DNA from 2 places in the Synechococcus sp. H60.2 genome. Region 1 is predicted to be linked to the other one. Evidence: riboswitches for the same ligand, from Rfam matches in the RefSeq annotation. Region 1 holds a riboswitch; the other holds the start of a gene.
What was found. A riboswitch is a leader RNA that binds a small molecule or an ion and turns the genes downstream of it on or off. The one in region 1 is predicted to bind cobalamin.
Positions count from the first base shown of each region.

Region 2: another riboswitch for cobalamin. It lies ahead of NW845_RS09620 (TonB-dependent receptor plug domain-containing protein); the one in region 1 lies ahead of metE (5-methyltetrahydropteroyltriglutamate--homocysteine S-methyltransferase).

Region 1 is NZ_JANSIZ010000027.1:20,958-24,919, reverse strand. Features, by position in the region: gene NW845_RS06075 (dihydroorotase) at 1-1,074, opposite strand, end outside; tRNA gene NW845_RS06070 (tRNA-Arg) at 1,342-1,415, shown strand; cobalamin riboswitch at 1,454-1,659, shown strand; gene metE (5-methyltetrahydropteroyltriglutamate--homocysteine S-methyltransferase) at 2,088-3,962, shown strand, end outside.
Region 2 is NZ_JANSIZ010000057.1:11,788-15,749, forward strand. Features, by position in the region: gene NW845_RS09620 (TonB-dependent receptor plug domain-containing protein) at 1-1,330, opposite strand, end outside; cobalamin riboswitch at 1,370-1,511, opposite strand; gene NW845_RS09625 (DUF1565 domain-containing protein) at 1,603-3,423, opposite strand; gene NW845_RS09630 (pentapeptide repeat-containing protein) at 3,586-3,962, shown strand, end outside.

The DNA.
Region 1 (3,962 bases):
GGCCGGCGCCTCGCACATCCACTGCACCACCTGGCGCAGGGTACAGCGGCCCTGCTGGGCTGCGGTCAGCATCAGGGGCAAGGCCGTCTCCACACCGGGCATGCCAGAGGGGGAGTGGGGGTAGGGCTGGGCCTTTTCGGCCAGGGTGTGGGGGGCATGGTCGGTGGCGATGCAATCAAGGATGCCGTCGTGTAGCCCCTGCCAGAGCTGGTTCAGGTTAGCCGGATCCCGCAGCGGCGGGTTCATCTGGACGAGGGATCCCAGGCGGGCGTAGTCGGCGGTGCTGAGCAGCAGGTGCTGAGGGGTGACCTCGGCGCTAACCCAGGCGGGTTTGTGCTGGCGCAGCAGCTCCACCTCCAGGCCGGTGGAGAGGTGCAAAATGTGCAGGCGGTGGCGGTAGCGGGTGGCCAAGTCCAAAGCCCGTTGCGAGGCAATCAGCGCGGCTTCTTCATCCTGAATCAGGGAGTGAACCGCCACATCTGTACGTCCGGCAAAGAGGGCCCGCCGGGCTTGAATCCGCGAGTGATCTTCAGCGTGGACGGCGATAACAAAATTGGGATCCGTCTCGGCAAAGATCCGCTCTAATGCCGCTTGGTCATCCACCAGCAAGGGGCCATGCATGGATCCCATGAAGATCTTGATGCCGCAAGCCCCTTGCACTGTTTGCAGCTCTTTGAGGTTATCGGCGGTGGCCCCGATGAAAAAGCCGTAGTTGACCACGCACTTGCTGGCGGCCCGGGCCAACTTGTCATCCAGCGTTGCCTGGTCGATCGTCAGCGGATCCGTATTGGGCATCTCGAGAAAGCTGGTTACCCCACCGCGAGCGCAGGCCCAGGATCCCGTCTGTAGGTCTTCTTTGTGCTCCCGGCCCGGCTCGCGAAAGTGAACCTGGGGGTCGATCACCCCCGGCATGAGGGTATGGCCCTCCGCGTCGATAACCCTAGCCACCCCTTCTGCCGAGAGACTCTGGCCGATTTGGGCAATGCGCCCCTCCCGCACCAGCACATCTCCCAGCCAGGGATCCCCTTCCGGCACCAATAGCTCCGCATTGCGGATCAGCAGACTGTCAGACAAAGCGCCCCCGAGACAACGCTAATTTCCCAGCCAGAATATTCAGAATACTTTATCAAAATACCTTGGAAGACTGGCCGCCAATCCGGCACCTCACTTCCGACTCAGCGCTGTCGCGACAGCGCAAAAGGGCTTTGACTTGACATCCCCTCCACGGCTGCGGCTGGCTTCCAGGCAAAGGTCTAGACGGCTCTTTCTGGTAATCTAAGTTGGGGGGTCTAAGATCGGTAGGTGTTGCCCAGTTTCCCTTGCTCCATTCTCTCTTTGCCTGGGGCTGTAGCTCAGATGGATAGAGCAAGCGCCTCCTAAGCGCTAGGTCGGCGGTTCAAATCCGCCCAGTCCCGTCTAAGTGAGTAGCTACTAGCTCCTCCAAGCTGGTGGTAGGATGTAGTCTACTGCCGGTTCTGACGGGGATCAGCCGTCAGAGGCAACGGGGAAAGTGCAGTGAGAATCTGCCGCTGTCCCGCAGCTGTGAGCCGGTTTTGGATCGGGGATCCCTAGTTGTTGTTGCAAAAGCCCTTGACGACGCAAGCCAGCCCCTCCAAAACTGAGCAAGTCAGAATGCCCGCCGGCGGTTTTTCCCTAGTTCACCATATCTGCGAGGTACAGATATGCTTCCCATTTTGACGTTGGCCCGTTCCCGTCCCGAAGTTTTTTCATCGGCCTGCTTACGGATTTTCGACGCTCTTGGAGCGTAGGCACTAAGTCAAAAGCGCAGACAAGAGAGCTAAGCAGTTGGCTCAGGGGCAGCTAACTCTTGGAGGACGTTTTCTTGCTTTGGTTGCGCAAAAGAGTCCTCTAAGCACCCTCCTGTGCCGAGTGGGCCAGCCGATAGGTTGAGGAACGCCTTGACAGCTACAGCAGGTTTCCTGGCCTAGAGAAAACCTTCTGCCGGGATCCCACCGATAGGCATGTCGGCGGCCATTTCTTGCTGCCTAGGTTGGATGACAACCGGCTGTACAAAGCCAACTGGCGGCAACCTCAATTACCGAATTCAGTTCAGGAGACAGTACCTTATGGCCATCGAAACCCAAACCCTCGGCTATGCCCGCATGGGCAAGCGCCGCGAGCTGAAGAAAGCGCTGGAAGCCTTTTGGAGCGGCACCCTGGAGGCGGAGGCCTTGTCAGCAACGCTCCAGGAGCTAGAGGCACAGGTCTGGGGGGTACAGCTTCAGGCTGGCATCGACCACATTGCAGTAGGAGATCAAACCCTCTACGACCATGTTTTGGACTGGGCCACCTGGCTGGGGCTGATTCCCTCCCGGTTTCAGAGCTTATCAGGCCTGGAGCGCTACTTTGCCATGGCGCGGGGACGGGAGGGCCTGCCCGCCTTGGAAATGACCAAGTGGTTCGACACCAACTACCACTACCTGGTGCCGGAAATTGAGGCCGACGCGATCCCTCAGGCCCATTTCGATGACTTCCTGGCCACAGTGCGGCGGGCGCAAGGGATCCTAGGAAACCGCACCAGCCCCGTCCTCCTCAGTCCGGTTACCCTTCTTGCTCTAAGCCAGCGCTCTGGCGAGTTGCGGGGAGATCTGGAGAAGCTGCTTCCTCTCTACGAGGAGCTGCTGCAGGAGCTGCAGCGACTGGGAATCCGGGAAGTGCAAGTCCATGAGCCCATCTTGGTGACGAGCGAAGGCGACAGTCTCCGGGAAGCGGTGGAGCAGACCTACCGCCGGCTGGCTCGGTTGGGGATCCCTGTCCACTTGGTTACCTACTTTGACGACTTGGGGGAGACTTACCCCTGGGTGGTGGAGCTGCCGCTAGCCGGCCTCAGCCTCGACTTCACCCGCGGCCACAACCTGGAACTGGTCAGAGCCCACGGCTTCCCCGCCGATAAGATCCTAGGGGCGGGGGTAGTGGACGGGCGCAATGTCTGGCAGATCCAGCCCAAGGCCGTTCTGGCCACTCTGCAAGAGCTGCAAGCCCTAGCCCCCAACCTGCGGGTGCAGCCTTCTTGCTCGCTCCAGTTTGTGCCCCACGACGCTGCTCTGGAAACCCACCTGCCAGAGCCTTTGCGCAATGTTCTCAGCTTTGCCGAGCAGAAGCTGGCCGAAGTGGTTCTGCTCGCTCGCACCCTCAACGGCGAAGACACCGCTGCCCAGCAGAACAAGCTGGAACAGCAGTGGCAGGCCTTCCAGGACTTCAATCCCCCCAACCTTGCGGTGCGCCAGGCCTTGGCCAACCTGACGGCGCAGGACTTCCAGCGCTCCCTTCCCTACGAGCAGCGTATAGGCCGGCAGGTCAAGCTGCCACCGCTGCCCACTACCACCATCGGTTCTTTTCCCCAAACCCCCGAAGTCCGGCAGTGGCGGGTCAAGTACAAAAAGGGCGAGATCTCCCAGGCCGAATACGAGGCCGCTATCGACGCCGAAATTGCCAGGTGCATCCGCATTCAAGAAGAAATTGGCCTGGATGTGCTGGTGCATGGCGAGTTCGAGCGCACCGACATGGTGGAATACTTTGCCCAGCAACTGCAGGGCTTTGCCTTTACCGAGCACGGCTGGGTGCAGAGCTATGGCAGCCGCTGCGTGCGTCCCCCCATTCTCTACGGCGATGTGTCTCGCCCTTGCCCCATGACGGTGCGGGAGTTTAAGGTGGCCCAATCTCTAACCCAAAAGCCGGTTAAGGGGATGCTCACCGGGCCGGTAACCATGCTCAACTGGTCCTTCCCCCGCGTTGACCTTTCCCGCCGCGAGCAAGCCTTGCAAATTGCCTTGGCCCTGCGGGCAGAGGTGGCCGACTTAGAAGCTGCCGGAGCCGTAATGGTACAGGTGGACGAGCCAGCGCTGCGGGAGGGTCTACCCTTGAAAAAAGAGCGCTGGCCGGAGTACTTAAGCTGGGCGGTGGAGGCCTTCCGACTGGCTACCGCTGGCGCCAAGCCCGAA
Region 2 (3,962 bases), on a different contig from region 1:
GAAAGAATAATTCCGAGATCAAGGGGGTGCGAAAGCTGCTGGCGTAGTTGGCTCTCAAGGTGGTGCCTTCCGCCACTGTCCAGCGGATCCCCACAGCCGGCGAGGTGGCCGAGCCATTGGCCAAACTGCTGAAGTCCTGGCGCATGCCCAGATCAAGGTGGAAGTTGGGATCCGGGCTGTAATCCAGGCGGGCAAACAGGGCGCCCTGGTTAACCGTATCGTCGTAGTTGATATTGGCAGAACCGTTGGCAAAGGAAAAAGTTGTATTGCGAGCTGAGATGGAGCGATAATCTACCCCCAAAGCTCCCTCTAGGTTTTCGCCGGCTTGCCAAGCATACTGCAGCTGGGATCCCCAGCCATTGCGCAGGATGACGTCGCGGGATCCCTGGCTTTGCGGAGCACTGAAACGGTAGTTGAGATCGTCAAAAAAGACTCTTGCCTGCAGGGATCCTGTTGCCTGAGTCCACAGCCAACTGAGATCCAGCAGCAGATCGTTGGTGTTTTGCTCTGCATCGGGAGAGGGAAATTCCACACTGCCGGGCACACGAAAGGCTTTATTGAGGTAGAGGGCGTTGGCTGTTAGGACTTGGTCTTTGGCCAGTTGCCAGGTAAGCTTGGCCTGCAAGTTGTGGTACTCCACCGCCGAGTTTTCCCGCTTGCCTGACTTGCCCAGCCGCTCAATTGCAAAGGGAAAGTCGTTGTTACTTTTCAGACGGCGATAGCTGAGCACCCAGCCCAGATCCTGGGCTTGGCCCCGACTTTGGATCCCTTGCTCATTGAGGCCGTAGCTGCCGACCGCCGCTTCCAGCACCGTCTCCGTTTCTGGCTGTGGCTCCACCGTAACGATGTTGATCACGCCGCCAACAGCATCCGAGCCATACAGAGTAGAGCCGCCACCGGGAGAGACTTCAATTCGCTCGACAATATCTGTGGTGAGTTGAGAGAGGTCAAACCCGCCAAAGAAGCCCAGATCGTTGAGGGGGCGGCCGTCCAAGAGCACCAACACCTGCGCCGTTCGCGCCCCTCGCATGAATTGAGAGCTAAGAGCTCCCAACTGAGTTCCCGCTGTGCCATCGCTGAGGATCCCAGGCAGATAGCGCAGGGCTTCTTGCACCGTCCTTGCCCCTTGCTCGCGCATCTGCTGGCGGGTGATGACATAGACTGGGCGCGAAGAGTCCCGCAGCAAGCCAGGGCGGCGAAACGGTGTGGTGACGGGTTGATTGAAAATCTCGGCACTAAGACTGGTGTCCAAGACCGCTTGCGCCCAGGCTGGGATCCCCAAACTCCAGCTCCCCAGCCCAAGGCTGAGACATACAACAATTGCTTTCATCCGGTTGCTCCTGCTTCCGTGCGACGCGGAAGAGCTAAGCTGTGAGCCAAAGCCGCAGGCGGGCATCCTGACTGAGGGCCTTAGCCCATCACAGTTGCGGCACAGCGCCGGATTTGCACCGGACTTTCCCCATTGCTTGCCCTGGCTGATCCCCAGAGCAACCTGACGGCACGGCTTTCTCCGCAGTCCTTTTGGAAAAAGCCGTGCTAGGCATCATACATTCCCTGCTGGGGAGTTCCTATCCTGCCGGGGGGGATCCCTGGGCAGTGAGGTCAACGGAAGATCATCTCCGCCACCGCGTCAAAGCCGGCGTCCAACAGGCGATCCAGGACCGACTGGGCTTGGCTGCGGTTGTCGTAGAGGCCGGCCTGCAGCACCCTCCTGCCGTTGAACACGGTCTCCACCGCCTCAGGGACGAGCTGCCGCAGCCGCTGCAAATCGTCGCTGCCCTTGGGGGTCACCAAGACGCGAAACTGGGTTGCCGCTCGCGTCAGCGGGACGGAGTCCTTGTCGGCAGCCTGAGCAGGAGAAGCTGGGGCCGAGCTTGAGGGTGCAGAGGAGGAGGTAGGAGGGTTTTCTCTGGCTTGGCGGCGGGCCGGCGGCGGCAGCAGGGTGGTGATGTCGGTAAGGGGAGCTGCAGAGGCCTGGCGGACAGGGGCGGCAGGAGCCGGCTCAACCGGCTGGGCAGGCGTAGTAGAGCCATCGGGGGTGAAGGGGACGGCAACAACCTCCTGGGGTTGCGTGCTTGACGGCTGGCTGGGGCCGCTGGGCAAAATACGCCCTCCCGAGCCCGCTGCAGGAGGGGGAAGGGGGGCCGTCGATTGCGGCACCGCCACCACCGGTAGGTTTGTGGAAGTTTCGGCTGGCTTGGCCACCGCCGGCTGGGGATCCCGGCTGGGAGCCGGGGGGGCGCTGGGCAGCGTCAGGCCGCCGGCAGCAATGGGTGGTGGGGCGCTGCTGGGCAGGGCAGCAACCGTGGTTTGGCCCGCTAGATCCAGCTCCCCTTTGGTTTTGCCCGCCAGTTGGTTGCCGTTGGCGTTGAGGCGCAGGCCGCGGGTGGCGTTGTGGATGTCGTACTGGCCGTTGCCCTCAAAAATGTTGTTGCCAGGATCCGAGGCCGTGCCCAGATCGGGCTGGGCGTTGGTGATAGCTGTCAGGCCAGTCTCCAGGTTGCGGGCAATGAGATTGTTGCGCAAGATGGGCCGGGCGCTGCCGCCAACCACAATGCCGGTGCGGTTTTGCAGGATGCGGTTGTTGCGCACCATCGGCGCCGAGCGCTGGTCGATGGTGAGGCCAAAGCCGGTCTCTTGGAAGAGGTTGTTGACAATGGTGGGCTGGGAGGTGCCCAAGACGGAGATGCCGTTGGCCCCATTTTTGTAGAAGCGGTTGCCCTCTATCCAGGGGTTGGAGGCGCCAGCAATGAAAATGCCGTCGTGGATGCTGCCCACAAAGCTATTGTTGAGAATGCGGGGGGAAGCCGATTCTATCCAGAGGGCATAGCCGCGCCGCCCCTGGTTGCGCAGGGTAACTCCGCGCACCTCTGAGCCGGTCTCGGCCAGCAGAGCAACATTTTGCCGGGCCAGGGTCGGGCTCATGTAGGTGCCGCCGCCATCGATCAGGTAGCCCTCCCCTAGGTTGGACTCGTCCCCGCGCAAGATAAGGCCAGCCTTGAGGCGGATGGGGAAGACTTCGCCGCTTTCTGCGCTGTAGATCCCCGGCAGAAGCTGGATAATGCTGCCCGCTGGCGCCCGTCCAATGGCATGGGTGATGGTCTTGAAGGGGTTGTTGCGGGATCCATCCCCTTGGGTATCGCTGCCGTTGGCGGCATCAACAAAAATGGCCGGGCGGTCGTCCGGCAGCGGTGGCGCCTGGGGCAGGGCCTGCTTCTCCAAAAGGCCAGTGTCCAGGGAAGTTTGCGCCCAACTGGGATCCCTTCCTGCCGCCAGCAGTAAGCTGGTGCTCAACAGCAGAGAGGCAGCCAGTCGTGCCAGGGTTGGGGAGCCATGGCGCTGCAACCACAAGTCAGGCAGGACTGCTGTAAATTGGTGTTCGCCGGATTTCTGCAGACGGATAAACGATAAGGAAGCGATCATAGGAGTCATCCTCACACCAGGCTGGGCCAGAGAAGGAAGGAGGGTCGAGGCTATCCTACCAAACCCAAGAGGTGGGATCCTGCCCTCTTCCCCAACTCCAAATACGGACTGACGCAGGCTTTTTTTGTAGATCCAACGCTACCCCTAGAGTATACCCTTGCCATGACCGAAGAAGCCCTTGCCCGCGAAGGCTCCTCCCAAGAGTTGCCGCTGGCTTCCCTCTCGTCTGGGCGCCCCCTGCTTAATCTGCTGCTGTTGGGGATCCCGGCGGGGCTGCTGGCGCTGGCGGGGTTGACAGGGCAGCCAGTTTTGGGCTGGGGGGCGGTGCTGGCTTGGCTGGGCTTGGCCGGCTGGTGGGGGCAGCCGCTCTGGGTGCAGATTGGGCGCGATCTCTGGCAGTGGCTAACTACGTGGCCCAGCCTGGGATGGGCGGCGGCAGCCCTCAGCTTGGCCGTGGCAGGGGCAGTGGTTTGGAGTGGGGCCCTCGCAGCCCTGCGATCCCTGAGCTGGGAGGCGATTGGGGCTTTGGGCGAGGTGTT